Regions from separate parts of the Alistipes sp. AF48-12 genome, predicted to be linked through region 2. Evidence: riboswitches for the same ligand, from Rfam matches in the RefSeq annotation. Region 2 holds a riboswitch; each other region holds the start of a gene.
The links. A riboswitch is a leader RNA that binds a small molecule or an ion and turns the genes downstream of it on or off. The one in region 2 is predicted to bind cobalamin.
Positions count from the first base shown of each region.

Region 1: it holds a riboswitch for cobalamin, as region 2 does, so the genes downstream of both, DW082_RS10730 (ribonucleoside triphosphate reductase) here and DW082_RS13265 (TonB-dependent receptor) in region 2, are expected to answer to the same signal.
Region 3: it holds a riboswitch for cobalamin, as region 2 does, so the genes downstream of both, DW082_RS08900 (threonine/serine exporter ThrE family protein) here and DW082_RS13265 (TonB-dependent receptor) in region 2, are expected to answer to the same signal.

Region 1 is NZ_QUDJ01000016.1:38,814-43,831, reverse strand. It holds gene DW082_RS10740 (DUF4251 domain-containing protein) at 1-374, shown strand, start outside; gene DW082_RS10735 (anaerobic ribonucleoside-triphosphate reductase activating protein) at 457-1,089, opposite strand; gene DW082_RS10730 (ribonucleoside triphosphate reductase) at 1,091-3,223, opposite strand; cobalamin riboswitch at 3,338-3,545, opposite strand; gene def (peptide deformylase) at 3,723-4,280, opposite strand; gene DW082_RS10720 (diaminopimelate dehydrogenase) at 4,308-5,018, opposite strand, start outside.
Region 2 is NZ_QUDJ01000028.1:11,861-16,878, reverse strand. It holds partial or broken gene DW082_RS13270 (YncE family protein) at 2-1,183, opposite strand; gene DW082_RS13265 (TonB-dependent receptor) at 1,180-3,195, opposite strand; cobalamin riboswitch at 3,304-3,507, opposite strand; gene DW082_RS15220 (hypothetical protein) at 4,431-4,553, shown strand; gene DW082_RS13250 (helix-turn-helix domain-containing protein) at 4,554-4,718, shown strand; gene DW082_RS13245 (helix-turn-helix domain-containing protein) at 4,722-5,018, shown strand, end outside.
Region 3 is NZ_QUDJ01000012.1:63,712-68,729, forward strand. It holds gene DW082_RS08895 (methylated-DNA--[protein]-cysteine S-methyltransferase) at 1-315, shown strand, start outside; gene DW082_RS08900 (threonine/serine exporter ThrE family protein) at 344-1,741, opposite strand; cobalamin riboswitch at 1,885-2,085, opposite strand; partial or broken gene DW082_RS08905 (PLP-dependent aminotransferase family protein) at 2,230-2,894, opposite strand; gene DW082_RS08910 (ABC transporter permease) at 3,134-5,018, shown strand, end outside.

The sequences.
Region 1 (5,018 bases), on a different contig from region 2:
ACCGGCTTATTTTCAAACGGGGGCGTACGGCCAGCGTCAGTTCGAATACGAATTTCGTTTCCCGCGACGGCGACGAGGCGTTCGTGCAGATAGCCTTCAATACGGTGCTGGCCGGGCCGAACGGCGTGGGCGGCATTACGGTGCGCGGAAACGTGTCGGATGTCACCGTCCGGACGGACAAAAAAGGATATCTCTACTACGGGATGAACGTTCAGGGGATCGGGATCTCCGCGCGGGTCGATATCATGCTGATTCCGGGCGCCGACCGCGCCAGCGTGACCGTCGATCCGAATTACAGCAGCAACCGGATTACGATGGAAGGAAGGGTGCTTCCCTCTGTCGATTCGAGGGTCTTTAAGGGACGTTTTCACTAATAAAGGCGTTTCCGGAAAATCCGCCGCCCCGCGCCAGTCAGAAATCCTGATTGGCGCGGGGCGGCGTGCATGGTGCGGAATGTTACCGTTCCGGCGGGTAGTCCGACAGGATGCCGCTCGTATGGCGGAATTGCTGGAAAACGAGCGGGTCGCCGGCGAATCGGGCCGAAAGTTCTTCCCGGACGGCGTCGTCGTGGACGCCCGGAATCAGCGTCGTGCGGAACCGGTAGTCGATCCCGCTGTTGCGCAGCAGGTCGATCGACCGTTGCACGTTGTCCATCTGGCGGTCGGTGACGGCCGGATAGATTTTCGCGTAGTGTTCGCGGTCGGGGATCGTTTTGATATCCATGGCCACGCAGTCGACCAGTCCCATGTCGATCAGGGCGGACAATAGTTCCGTATTCGTCCCGTTGGTATCGAGCTTGATCCGGTATCCGTGCCTTTTGACTCTCTCCAGAAAGCCGGTCAGTCCGGGGTGCAGGGTCGGCTCGCCGCCGGTTACGACGACTCCTTCGATCCACTCCCTGCGCCGCCGCAGGTAGTCGAGAATGACCGTTTCGGACAGATCGGGTAGGTGATCGGTCAGCGAGGGGAGTACCAGCGACGGGTTGTGGCAGTAGTCGCACCGGAAATTGCATCCTTTGGTGAATACGACGGCCGAAAGTACTCCCTCCCAATCGATTAGACTCTGTTTGACAAAACCTCCGATTCGCATGTCAGATCGCTGTTTCGTGGACGATCCGGTGGTCGAACAGCTTGCGGTCGGCGAACTCCTCCCGTTTCCCGTCGTTCCACTGGCTTACCGGGCGCATGTATCCGACGATACGGCTGTATACTTCCGCCTTGCCGCCGCATTTGGGACAGACGAAATGTTCGCCGGACAGGTAGCCGTGCGAAGGACAGATGCTGAACGACGGCGACAGCGTGATGTAGGGCAGCCGGAACCGGCCGGTCACGCGGCGCACCATGTCTCGGGCGGCTGCGGGCGATACGGCGCTTTCGCCGGTGAAGACGTGGAACACCGTTCCCCCGGTGTACAACGCTTGTAGCGGATCCTGCATTTCGAGCGCTTCGTACAGGTCGTCGGTAAAGTTTACCGGCAGGTGGGTCGAATTGGTGTAGTAAGGCTTGGCGCCTTTCAGCAGTCGGTCGGCTTGGTTCGCCGTGATGATATCCGGATAACGCTTGGTATCGAGCATCGCGAACCGGTAGGCGGTGCTTTCGGCCGGAGTGGCTTCGAGGTTGTAGATATTGCCGGTTTCCTCCTGGAATACGGCCAGCACGTCCCGCATGAAGCGCATCGTTTTTTGGGCGAATGCCGCGCCCTCTTCGGTGGCGATTCCGACGCCGAGGAAGTTCAGACAGCATTCGTTCATCCCGTTGATGCCGATCGTCGAGAAGTGGTTTTTCCAATAGCAGCCGAAACGGTCGTGGATGTGGCGCAGGTAGAATTTCGAATAGGGATAGAGTCCCTTTTCGGTGTAGCGCTCGATGACCTTGCGTTTGGTTTCGAGGCTTTCGCGGGCCAGCTCCATCAGGTGGCGCAGCCGTTCGAAAAACGACTTCTCGGACCCCGATTCGTAGCCGAGTCGCGGCAGGTTGATCGTCACGACGCCGACCGACCCGGTCAGCGGGTTCGACGCGAACAGTCCGCCGCCGCGCTTGATTAGTTCCCGTTTGTCGAGCCGCAGCCGGCAGCACATGCTGCGCACGTCGTCGGGTTTCATGTCCGAGTTGACGAAGTTCGAGAAGTAGGGGATGCCGTACTTGGCGGTCATCTGCCAGATGCCGTCGTAATCGGGATTTTCCCAATCGAAATCGGGCGTGATGTTGTAGGTCGGGATCGGGAACGAGAACAGGCTGCCCGCCGCGTCCCCTTCGTACATCACCTCGGCGAAGGCCTTGTTGAGCAGCGTCATTTCGGGCTGAAAATCGCCGTAGGTCTCCTCTTTTATTTCGCCGCCGCAAACCACCGGCTCGTTTTTCAGGAAGTCGGGGACGGTCAGATCCATCGTGATGTTCGTGAACGGAGTCTGGAAACCGACCCGCGTCGGAACGTTCAGGTTGAACAGGAATTCCTGCAAGCACTGTTTGACCTGCGCGTAGTCGAGCCCGTCGTAGCGGACGTAGGGCGCGAGGAAGGTGTCGAAATTCGAGAAGGCCTGCGCGCCGGCCGCTTCGCCCTGCATCGTGTAGAAGAAGTTGACGATCTGTCCGAGCGCTGTCCGCAGGTGCCGGGCCGGCGCGCTCTGCGCTTTGCCTTCGACTCCTTTGAACCCGGTCGTCAATAGGTCTTTCAGATCCCAGCCGACGCAGTAGACGCTCAGGAAGCCCAAGTCGTGGATGTGCATAGCTCCGCTTTTGTGCGCGTCGGCGACCTCTTCGGAATAGAGCCGGCCGAGCCAGTACTGCGAAGTAATCATCGTCGAAATGTGCTGGTTGAGGCCTTGCAGCGAGTAGGCCGAATTGGCGCTTTCCTTGACCCGCCAGTCGTCCTGCGACAGGTAGTCGTCCATCACGTCGAGGTTCGAAAACAGCTCTTTCGATTCGCGGAGCTGTTCGTGCTGCCGACGGTAGAGCATGTAGTTTTTCAGCAGCGCGAAATCGCCGCGACGGTACAGCGCCTGCTCGACGGCGTCCTGCACCTGTTCGACGTGCGGCGTCTGTTCGGCGCTGTTTTTTTCGAGCGAGGCCACCACTTCGCCGCACAGCCGGCGTGCTTCTTTGCGGTTCGGCGCACCGGAGGCCCGCATGGCCTTGAAGATCGCCTGTTCGATTTTCTCCGGACTGAATTGGGCGATCTCGCCCGTCCGTTTTACGATTTGCCGTAAATGAGTCTGTCCATTCATCTTGTTTGAATTTTAAACAGTTAAACAATAAGATAAAATGGTAACTCCGGGAGGATAAAAGATATCGGGCCGCGTACGGAGGGCCCCGACATTCGATCGCTCTTCACCCGAAAGCTACAATGCAATTCATCCGGCAGGTCTTCTGACTTGTTCCGGGTCGCGCGCCTTCCCATCGGGTAAACCGACAGTGGCATTCGGGTTTGCGCGGCCTTTGGCAGGAACTTACAGCTACGGGGATAGTTCCCGACTTTCACGGGATTCCCTTTTGATCTCCCGCCGGGCGAGAAGCCCGGCATCGAGAACCGAATGTTTTCACAAACATAGCGAATCGTTTCGACGGAAAACATTTTCGGCGGAATACTTATTAACAACTTATAAACCTATTCGATTAAACGGTTGGCTGTCATCGCCGAAAGCGACGGGGAAAGACGGTATGCAAAAAGGCCGCTCGCCCGAAACGGCGAACGGCCCTGAAAGAGATCCCGGAAACGGGCGGAAACTATTTTTTCACCAGTTTGCAGGGATAGTGCGCTTTGTATTTCCCTTTGGTCATCGCGGCCAGTTTGCTTTTCAGCAGAGTTCGGCGCAGCGGCGACACGTGGTCGATGAACAGTTTGCCGTCCAGGTGGTCGTACTCGTGCTGGATGACCCGCGCCGCGAAACCTTCGAACTCCTCGTCGTGCTCGACGAAATTTTCGTCCGCGTAGCGGATCCTGATCCGCGACGGCCTTTCGACCCGTTCGTTGATTCCCGGCAGGCTCAAACATCCTTCGTCGAACGGAACGGCGTCGCCGGAGCGTTCGTAGATGTGCGCGTTGATAAAGGCTTTTTTAAAACCGGCCAGGCTCGGATCCTTGTCGGCGTTCACCGAAGCGTCGACCACGAAGATCCGGATGTTGCGGCCCACCTGCGGGGCGGCCAGTCCGACTCCGTCGGCTTCGTACATGGTTTCCCACAGGTTTTCGAGAAATTTGTCCAGTTCCGGATAATCTTTGGCGATGTCTTCGGATTCTTTGCGCAAAACCGCCGAACCGTAAATATAAATCGGAAGTAACATATCGTTCGTTTGCTGTTTTTAATCCTGTTATACCAGATGCCGGATCAGTTCCGTCCGGTCTCCGGGAAGCAGGTCGATCATCGGGATTTCGATCAGCGTGTAGCATCCCGGTTTCTGCAACATAGAAGCCCGCGCCGAGGAGACCAGTATCTGGGCCGTAAGCGCCGGATTGTTGATCTTCATATTGAATTCGAACAGTTGGTTCTGCGTTTTGCCCGAAACGCCCTTGCGCGTCAGGTTGACGCCATGTCCCATGTCCAGCAGCGCGTCCACGCTCTGCACCTGCATCACGTGCGTCTCGTCGTGTACGAAATAGGCGTCTTTTTTGATCGCGTCGGCCACCTTGTCGAAATCGTAGCCCTCTTTCAGCTCGATGTAAACCATCCTCCGGTGAATGCCCGTCCCGGTCGGAATCGTCATCGACAACGCGGCTTTAACCCCGTCGATCGCCTTGACGGCTACGGTGTGACCCATGCTCATGCCGGGGCCGAAGTTCGTGTAGGTAATCCCTTTCGGGGCGCAGGCTTCGAGCAGGGCGCGCACCACCGAGTCGCTGCCCGGGTCCCAGCCGGCCGACATGATCGAAACGGCGCCGTGCTGCGCGGCCGCCTTGCCGAGCGTCGCGTGCTGTTCGGCGACCTGCGTATGGATGTCGAAACTGTCCACCGTGTTGATCCCTTTTTCGAGCAGTTTCAGCGCGAAGCTCTGTACGCTGCGGCTCGGCGTGCAGAGAATCGC
Region 2 (5,018 bases):
ATTATTGCAGAGGTTGCAGCGGTTTGTCCGTAAATACGATGTGGGCCGGAATGTCGCCGGTAGTCACCGACCATTTCTTTTTTCCGTCCGGGGTGAAACAATACAGTGTCCCCGGGGTGATATAGTCCTTGGCATCGGTCACGAAGATCTCCCGCGTATCGGGATTGACAGCGATGCCGTAAGGGATCTTGATCTGTTTGTCCGTCCCGTCCGTAATGAAATTGCGGGTAACCACCTTTTTCGTTTTGGTATTGACAATGGCGTACGAGATCGTATTTTTATTGGTGATATAGCTCCATTCCGTACTGTATACATAGAGCGAATCCCCGCACAACGTCATATTGCTGTTGGGCAGCAGTTCCAGTTTGTCGGTCACTTTGTCCGTTTTCGAATCGATCACGAAGGTCATGGAGCGTGTCCCGTAGTAATCGCCGCGGGACGAGACCCATATATTTCCATAGTGGTCCAGTTCCATGCGGTGCAGGTTGATCGCCACTTCGATTTTTTTTTATTTCCTGAAACGTGTTCAGGTCAATCACCGAAACCGTATTGTCGTAGTTGGGGACCCGGTAACCTCCGGAGTTGGCGACATAGAGTTTGTCGCCGACGATGACCATTTCTTCGGGCTGGTAGCCGACCACACAAGTTTCGAGCACGGTCAGCGAGGCCGTATCCACTTTGGCCACATACCCCAACCGGGCGTTGGGGTCGATCTGTACCGGGCCCGCGTAAGAACTGACATAGCATACGGGCCTTTAAAAGCGAGGTAACGGCAGTTCGGGATCGAGACCACTCCGATATGCCTGGCGGTACGGACATCCATCACTTCGACGAAGTGGGAACAGTTGATAACCGCATAGAGCTTATTGCCGTATATCTGAATGTCGTTGCCCACGTCGCCCAACTCTTTAACCACGCCGGGATTGCGTTCCGGATAAATATTCTTGGAATACACGCCGGTTTCGGCGTCATAATAATCCAACGAGGCTTTATTGCTCCCCATATTGCCTTCGTTGAGCAGGAAAAAGCCTTTGATCGGACCTTCCTGACCCGTTCCGCCGGTCCCGGTCGATCCACCTCCCGTATTCGTATTCGTGGAAGGGAGGACCGGCTCGTCTTTTCGGCACGAACCGAGGCAGAGAAAGAGCGACAATAAAACCGCAAATCGTCGTATGAAACTCATAATGTCAGGTTAATTTTGATTTTGAAGTTCGTCCCGGGCATCGGATAGCACTGGACGACTTCATACTGTTGGTTGAAAATATTGTTGACTTCGGCCGTGACCCGCATACCGACGCGGTTCCACTGAAAACTCTTGGACAGCGACATGTCGTGGGTATACCACGGTTGCGAATAGTTTTCCGGAATATTGGCCACCGCTTCGTACCGTTCGCCGGTATAGATAAAGCTGTAATTCCAGTCCCAGCTTTTATAGCTGCCGCCCAGTATGGCCGATCCGCTGTGCCAGGGGATATAGGGAATCTGCCCGCCGTACCATTGGCTTTCGGGATCGGTGAAATCCTGCGCTTTCTGGTAAGTGTAGTTCAGGCGGGCATTGAGGGCAACCTTCCCGAATTGGAAACCGGATTGTACCGACGCGTCGATGCCGCGTATCTCCACGTACCCGAGGTTGACCATCGTCCACTGGAACTGATTGGATGTGGGCATGGCGATGATCTTGTCGTCCACCTGATTGAAATAACCGTCCACCGATACGTCCAGATAAGTCAACCCGTGACCACCGAACGATTTGTTGTAAACGATCCCCACGTCGTACTGGGTCGTAAACTCGGGCTTCAACTGTTTGTTACCGATGAACGTATAATAAAGATCGTTGAACGTAGGCATACGGAATATCCGTTTGTAAAATGCCCTGAGTTGCAGATTTTCCGCGCTCCACGGGCGATAAGACATAACGACCGTCGGTGTGAACTGGCTCTTTTCCGGAGCTTCCTCGCCGAGGGCTTTGGTTTTGTCGTAGATATAAGTATGAAGCAGGCTGGCCTGCATACTGAATTTTTCGAACTGAACGGACGTGGCCAATGCCGTCAGGACGGAGTACCGCTGCGGACAGGCAAAGTCCACCAAGTCGGCATCGAGCGTGTTCCACTGGAAATCAGCGGAAAGGTTGACTTTCCACCAGTCGAAAAAAGAGAAGCCGTTTACGGCCGAGAAATAGACCTCCTGCTGCCGGTAATGGTTATCGACATACATGGTCGTCACGTCGAGCCGTGGATCGGACAGGTAATGCAGGTAATCGTAAGCGTACTTGCCGTTCAGCACGAGTGTATAAAGCGAACCGAACTGTTTGCGGAACGAAGACTGCACGAACAGGTTACGGTCCCACTGGCGGTCTTCGTGCTTGAACTTTCCCGGCTCCTCCCGCACCGAAGCGCCCGGATAGCCGCGTTCCGAGTCGTAGAAATAGACTTTGGCCTTCCACTCTCCGTCCCTGATCTTTCCGAACAGTCCGCCCTCCACCCTAAGAGCGCTGACATCGCCGTTACGCCGCACTTCGGTCGTATCGTATCCGTCCTTCTTCGCATAGCTGAACTTATACCGTCCGGTCGTATACATATATTCCGCATTGAACGAGCTGCTCAGTTTGTCGCTGATCCTATGTTCCCACAACACGGACGGGTTGACCGTACCGAACGACCCTCCTTTGACAGAAAAACTCAGGTTGTAATTTTTGACAGAATCGAAACGTGGTGTCCGGGTAGTCATGTAAACCGATCCCGCGGAGGCATAATCCTTAGCCGACTGGAAGATGGCGCTTTTCTGCCCGTTGTACAGCGAAACGGCCTCCATATTGTCCAGCGAGAAGCGCCCCAGGTCGATCTGCCCGTTCTGGGCGTTGCCCAACTGGATGCCGTCGTAGAACACCCCGACGTGCTGGGTTCCCATGCTCCGGATATTGACCGTCTTCAATCCCCCGATTCCGCCGTAGTCCTTGATCTGGACGCCGGAAAAATAACGAATGGCATCGGCCACGGAAACCACGTTCAGGCGCTCGAGTTCTGTTCCCGACAATTCCTGTGCGGGAATGATCTTCGGCAAGGTCCGGCGGCCGTAAACCGTCACTTCCCCAATCTCGTATTTACGGAGTACACTGTCCGATTCCTGAAGAAACGTCGTGTCTTTCGGCTGGGCGGCAACCGAAGTTGTAAAATACTTATTTTCAGTAAATTGCATGCAAGTTCATTCGTTTGCACGATTTACCTCTGCAGTTGACCGACAAAAACAAACGAAATACGATGTTTGGGAGAGCCAATTACATACCACCCGTGATCCCGCAGGGGTAAATCCTCGTTATCGCAAGGCAGGTCTTCTGACTCATTTCCTCCGCTGCGCCTTCCCAGTTTAAAACCAGTGGCAAAGAGTGCGCGGAGTTGCCCTATAAGGACTGAAACTCACAGCAACGGGTATTGTCGCAGATTCTCACTGCATTCCCTTTTATTCCCGGAAGCAGATAACTTCCGGAAAACCTTGCGGCACAAAATTACGGAAAATATTTTTAATTAATATTGTTACACTTTGGTAAACTTGCATGAAATTAAACAAAAGGCATATGCCAGCCTGTTACCTCTCTGCAAACTACCATTCTACTATTAGTAAAGTAAAAAACTATCTTTGACTTTATCGAATTATCACATGCTAACTCTATAAAACTGTAGCAAAGGATTATTGTAACCGGACACAAATATCATTTTATCATTTTGTAAGGCTACAACCGTAGTATTGACTACGATTGCAGCCTTACAAAGCACCAAACTGTACGACAGTATTCTTCTTGATACGCCCGACCGCGAACCGCCCAAACCGGGCTATTTCGCCGGTTATCAAGCTTGGTCGCCTGAAGCCTTATCGGCCAATTGTCCATTCTGTAACCCAATCCAGAAAGGCTGAATCTCTTTTATGGACCGAATTTCCCGGCACGCGTCGAGCGTGAGCAAGTTAGGTTTTGGTTTAACCAAAACATTTCGGTTTAACGGATTAAACCGAAACTCCTTTTGCTCCGGTGTCGCATTTTTCAGAACAGGCAAAACCTCAAACAGAGAAGCGTGGAGTTGCAAAAAACTCAAACAGCATTCATGTGGTCATATATTTCAGTCTGCCAATGACATGTATGTTAATCCGTTCCGGACTCTTCCGGATTATCCAAGACTATTCACGACACCGGGCGGGGAAACGCTACAACCAGTCTGAAACGGTTATATATTGCGGGCAAAATCATCATCCGGCCGCTTTTATAAAATGTAAAGAACCGATGAAAAACCGAGCGCACCGTATCCGCGACCGATGAGCCTTTCTTATCGCACGGAACCGTAAAAAGAAAAGACAACACGAACAATCAACCGTAACCGGCTTCCGCAGGCAGATAACTCCAATGGGAACCGGTTACCATGTAAATTTAAAATCGAAAAAGTATGGATAAAATCGTTTGCGTCGGGGAGCGGACATGGATGAGGCTCCTCGCCCGACTGGAAGAGTTATCGACCCTCGCCGGAGAGGTCCGGCAGAAATTCGATCCGCAGGTATCGGAGGGATGATTGGACAGCCAGGACGTGTGCCTGTTGCTGAACGTCTCCAAACGTACCCTTCAAACCTACCGGGACAAGAAACTACTGCCTTATACTTCGATAGGAGGCAAGTTCTTCTACCGGGAGAATGACGTGGCAGAATACCTGAGAAGTAAAACCATTAAAAGTAAGTAGGTCATGTCTTGGGATTTTTTGAACAGCGAAAGCGAAGAGGTGAAGAAAGCCTTTTCGCAGATCAGTGAAACGGAAAAGGCTTTGCGGAAAGCCATCGACAACTACCGCCCCTCGGTTATGAAAGAACGGTACCTTACGGGAGAGGAAGTATGTGCCTACCTACATATCTCGACCCGCACGCTGCAGAACCTACGGGACAGTCGGCAGATCCCTTTCACCGTTATCGGCGGCCGCAACATCATCTATCCCGAATCTGGCATCCGGGAAACCCTCCTCAAGAACCTGCGCCCGACCGAAGAT
Region 3 (5,018 bases), on a different contig from region 2:
CTACAAGGTTCGCCGTTTCGGCTCGCCGTCTGGGACGTGCTGCGGCAAATCCCGTACGGGGAAACCGTCACTTACGGGGAGATCGCGCGGGAGATCGCCCGGCGACAGGGAGTACGGAACGTATCGGCGCAGGCCGTAGGCGGCGCCGTGGGGCACAATCCCGTCAGCATCGTCGTGCCCTGCCACCGCGTCGTCGGGAGCAACGGAAGCCTGACGGGTTATGCGGGCGGCATTACGCGGAAAGTGCGGCTTCTGAATCTCGAACGGGCGGAAATGTCGGGATTGTTCGTTCCGAAAAAAGGGACCGCATTGTAGGCGGCCGGCCGCTGTCGCGTCTTCTCGTTTAGCCGATGTCCGTCAGGTTGACGAACTTACCGTGCAGCCTGCGCCGCTCGATGAGCAGTTTCAACTGTTTTTGACGTTTGGGAGTGATCCAGCGGCGTGCAAAAATGTTCGGGATGGCCACGCCGATAGCGATGCAAAGGATCATAAGCGAGGCCTGGATGGCATTGTTCATCGCTACGGTGACTTCGCCCACCACGCCGCGCATATCGATGAAAGCAAACAGCGCCCGATACATCAGCACGCCCGGGATCATCGGGATGACGCTGGGAATCGATAGGCAATGGTGAGGGGTGTGGAACCAATGCACCGCCCGCGTTACGATGATGCTGATAAGGGCCGAGCCGACCAAAGAACCGATCACTGGACCCATGTCCAGTCCGATATTGTGGTTGCTCGGGCCAAGATTGACAAAGTTGCGGGAGCAAACGGCGATGACGCCTCCTACGGCCACCACCCAGAGCAACCGGCGCGGGATATTGAAGATCATCGAAAATCCTACGGCCGATATGGCGGCCGCTACGGCGAATTCGAAATAGGTGTGATGCGGCGTCATGCTCAGATCCTTCACGAAGTTGTCGATCCCGCAGACGTGGATGGCCAGCGCGATGCCGAACGACATGGCGACCACGATGAGCAATGTATTGACGGCCCGTGTGATACCCACCTGCACGTAGTTATCCAGCATGTCGCTTACAAAATTAATCAGCGGGACGCCGGGGACGATGAAAAGAGCGCAGGCCATCAGCGGATGCCACGGCGTATCGGAATGGAGAACGGCATGGAGCGGTCCGGGCAGTGCGAGCGTCGATATAAACGTGGAAACCCATGCCAGCAACGTTGAGACGAAGGCGGCGACGGCAATATTCATAAAGTGATTGGAACCCAGATCATTGAGCACCGCACGCAAGCGGAACCCCAGGATAGCGGCCACCGAAGCGTAGAAGAAGGCCGGCCAGTCGCAACCGAACTGGATGCAGAACCCGCCGCAGGCGAATCCCGCGCCGACGGCTACCTGCCAGGGGGTGTAGTTACGTTTGCGGGTACGGATTTTTTCCAGCTCCTCCTCGTATTTTTCCAGCGAATAATCCTCGCGGATGGCTCTCCAGGAGAGTTTGCTGACGGCGGAAATAGCAGTCATGTTGATGCCGTGTTTTTCGCAACTCTGGAATTTGGAAAACGAATGTTCTTCGTCGCCCAGGTTTACCATCAGCATGTTGTAGTTGATGTAAATATGCAGGTGTTCGTCGGGCAGTCCCAGGTAGGCCGCCGTGCGTTTCATGTTGCGCATGATGCGGCTCGTGTCCGCCGCGCTTTCCATCAATAGCTTGCCCGTACGCAGCAGCAGGTCGAGCTTCCGGTGCAAAAGTTTTTCCGAATACTGTGATGTCTTTTCCATAACCGCCTCTCTTTACATCCGACAAACCGGCATTGCCGTGCCGGTGTTCAAAAGTTCCACTACGACGCTGACATACTTTCTCATCCGTATATTTCTCAAAACGAGGATAATTTTTTTCGCTATTTTTCTAAACCCACGAGCAAAAACAGCCTTTTACGAACGGCAGGTCTTCTGACTGACTCCCGCTTTGAAACCTTCCCGGCCCCTTTCGAAACCAGTGGTATCGTATGATCAAAGCGTAAACGGAGCTTCACAGCAGCGGGACTGTCCGGGATTTTCACCCGATTCCCTTTTAATCCGGACGACAGAAAAGCGCCCCCGGAACCGATTCCGAGGCAAAGATAAGTTTTTAAAATTAATTAAAATAGATCCGCCGCGATATTTTAGGGCAACCTGCGAACTTTTTCGGGCGAGAAAGGCAAATAAAAAACTCCCTTCGGGAAGAGCGTTTTTCGAGGTTTGCGCGCCGGGACGGTCGCCGGAAAAGGTCATTCGGATTTGCCGATATATTCTTTGACGACCTCCCCGAAGATTTTAAGTCCTTTCTCGATCCGGTCTCCGGGTATATTGGAATAATTGATCCTGAGGATATTCTCTTTATGCTCGTTCGGAAAAAAGAGCTGCCCGGAACGAAAGCTATTTTTTTTCGAGGCATTTGTTTAAAATTTCGCGCGCCGAAATCCCTGTCGGAAGTTCGATCCAGATAAATAGTCCGCCTTCGGGCCGAATGAATCTTATGTTCGCGGGGAAGTAACGTTCGATGGATCCGACCGCAACGTCCCTGCGCCTTTTGTACACTTCGACTATCTTTCCGATATGCCGGTCGATGTCGTACCGTTGTAGATACCGGGCGATGATCATCTGGGCCATCGTATTGCATTGCAGGTCGGTTCCCTGTTTGACCAACCAGGACGTACTTGCGGATGATGTCCTTGTCTCCGGCGATCCAGCCGATCCGGAATCCGGGGCAGAAAATTTTAGAAAAACGTCCCGTGCACGGGACGTTGCCGGTCGTGTCGAAAGACTTTACCGACGGCAAAGACGCTCCTTCGAATCTTAGCTCGCCGTACGGATTGTCTTCCTGTACCGCGACGCCGTATTTCGAGGGCAGTCCGGCCAGTTTCTTGCGTCTTTCCAGGCTCCACGTTTTTCCATCCGTTCATTTTCAATCCATCCGACTTCCGAGCAGGTTCTTAACACTCTTTTGCCCTCATCTGTAAAGGATTCATTCAACAGTGTCCATTAATTTTACACACCCGGATCGAACCACACAACATAAAATCCTGTATTACAAACATTAGCACATCACGGCATTATTTTCGAACATTGCTGTATCGATTGAAAAAACACTCCGCCGGATCCAAAGCGGAAAAATAAAAACCGACGACCAATATGAGGGATCTGAACATCGCCATACGCTCGCTCTTCAAAAGGGGACGGCATAACGTAACAAAAATCGTCTCGCTGAGTATCGGATTGGCCATCGGTCTGGTACTGATTGCCAAGATCTATTTCGAACAATCCTACGACTCGTTTTATCCGAATGCGGATAGGATCTATCGTTTGACGGGCTACACGAGCAACGAAAACGAGTCGAAGGTCAGCGAATCCGTTTCGGCAATCGTCGCTCCGACCATGAAAGAGGAAGTACTGGGCATCGAAGCCGCAACCCGGCTGACCCATATCGGCGGAGACAGGAACAAATTCATAACGTCCGATAAGCGGCGCTACTCGGTCGGCGGCATCCTGATGGCCGACAGTTGCCTGTTCGACGTGCTGCCGCGTCCGGTACTGTCGGGCGATCCGAAAAAGGTATTGGCCCGGCCCGGCTATGCGATGATTTCGCGCTCGTTCGCCGATAAGCTCGGAGGAATCGACCGGGCAGAAGGCACGGTCATCGCTTCCGACAACAAACCGGAGATGACGCTGACCATCGGAGGCGTATTCGAAGATCCGCCGGAAAACTCGCACTTGCGCTACGACGTACTGGTCACATTGGAGGAAGCGGACGACGGAGGCTTCCTGGCCTGGTTCGGCCGCCACTACCTAACCTATGTGCTTCTGTCCCCCGGCGTCACGCCCGAAACCCTGCGTCCGGCCATCGACCGGATGCAACAAAAACACATCGTCCCCCAAGCCCTGCAAAATGCCGGCGTCGACCGATTGGCATTTTTCCTGAAACCTATAAGGGAAGTGCATACCGGCGAAGCCAATATCCGGAACATGACCGTCATGCTGGCGATCCTCGCTTTCGCGCTGCTGTTCACGGCCGTGATGAACTATATCCTGATCGCGATCTCGGCGATCGTGAACCGTAGCAAAGAAATCGCCCTGACTAAATCGTACGGCGCATCCGGGACCGACATCCACCGTATGACGATGTCGGAAACGCTGGTACATATGATTCTTTCGCTCACTCTGGCCGTCCTGCTGATCCTCGCGTGCCGGGACACCGTCGAAGGATTGCTGAACGTTTCGCTTGCCGCCTTGTTCTTCTCCAAAGGAGCTTTCATCCTGTCGGGCATTTGCGCCATTGTATTTTTCGTAACCGGGTTCGTCCCCGGCATGCTGTTCGCCCGCATTCCGGTAGCGTCCGCCTTCCGCAATTTCAAGGAAAACCAGCGGCATTGGAAGCAGGGATTGCTGTTCATGGAATTTACGGCCTCGGCGCTGCTGGTTTCGCTGCTGATCGTAATCGGCGAACAACACCGGCATATGCTGAACAGCGATCCGGGATACTCGTACGATCGCCTGGCTTACTGCGCGGTCACCGATCTGGATTCGACGGCTCGAACGATGTTGACCGACGAAATCGAAAAACTTCCGGAAGTGGAACAAGTGTCTTCCTGCATAAGACTGCCGTTCGGCCAAATGCCGGGCGGCGCGGCGATGTTACCCGGCACGGACCAGACCTGTTTCGAGATCGCCGATCATTTCCGCGTCGGCGACGGATTTCTGGCCCTGATGGAAATTCCGGTCGTCGAAGGACGTTCGTTTACGGAAGAAGTATCCCATTCCAATGAAATTATGGTAAGCCGCTCTTTCGTCGATCGGATGAAGGATTTCGCGGATTGGCCCGACGGTGCGGTCGGCAAGCGGATCTCGATCACGGGGCACGAGCAGAGAGACTTTACGATCTGCGGCGTATACGAGAATTACCGCATCGGATCGTTGGCCGGCAACCTGGACGATCGGCCCTCCGTCATGCTCTACGGCCGCCAGGATCGGCGCATTCCGTCGAGATACCTGCTCGTGAAGTTTCGCAGGATGACGGCGC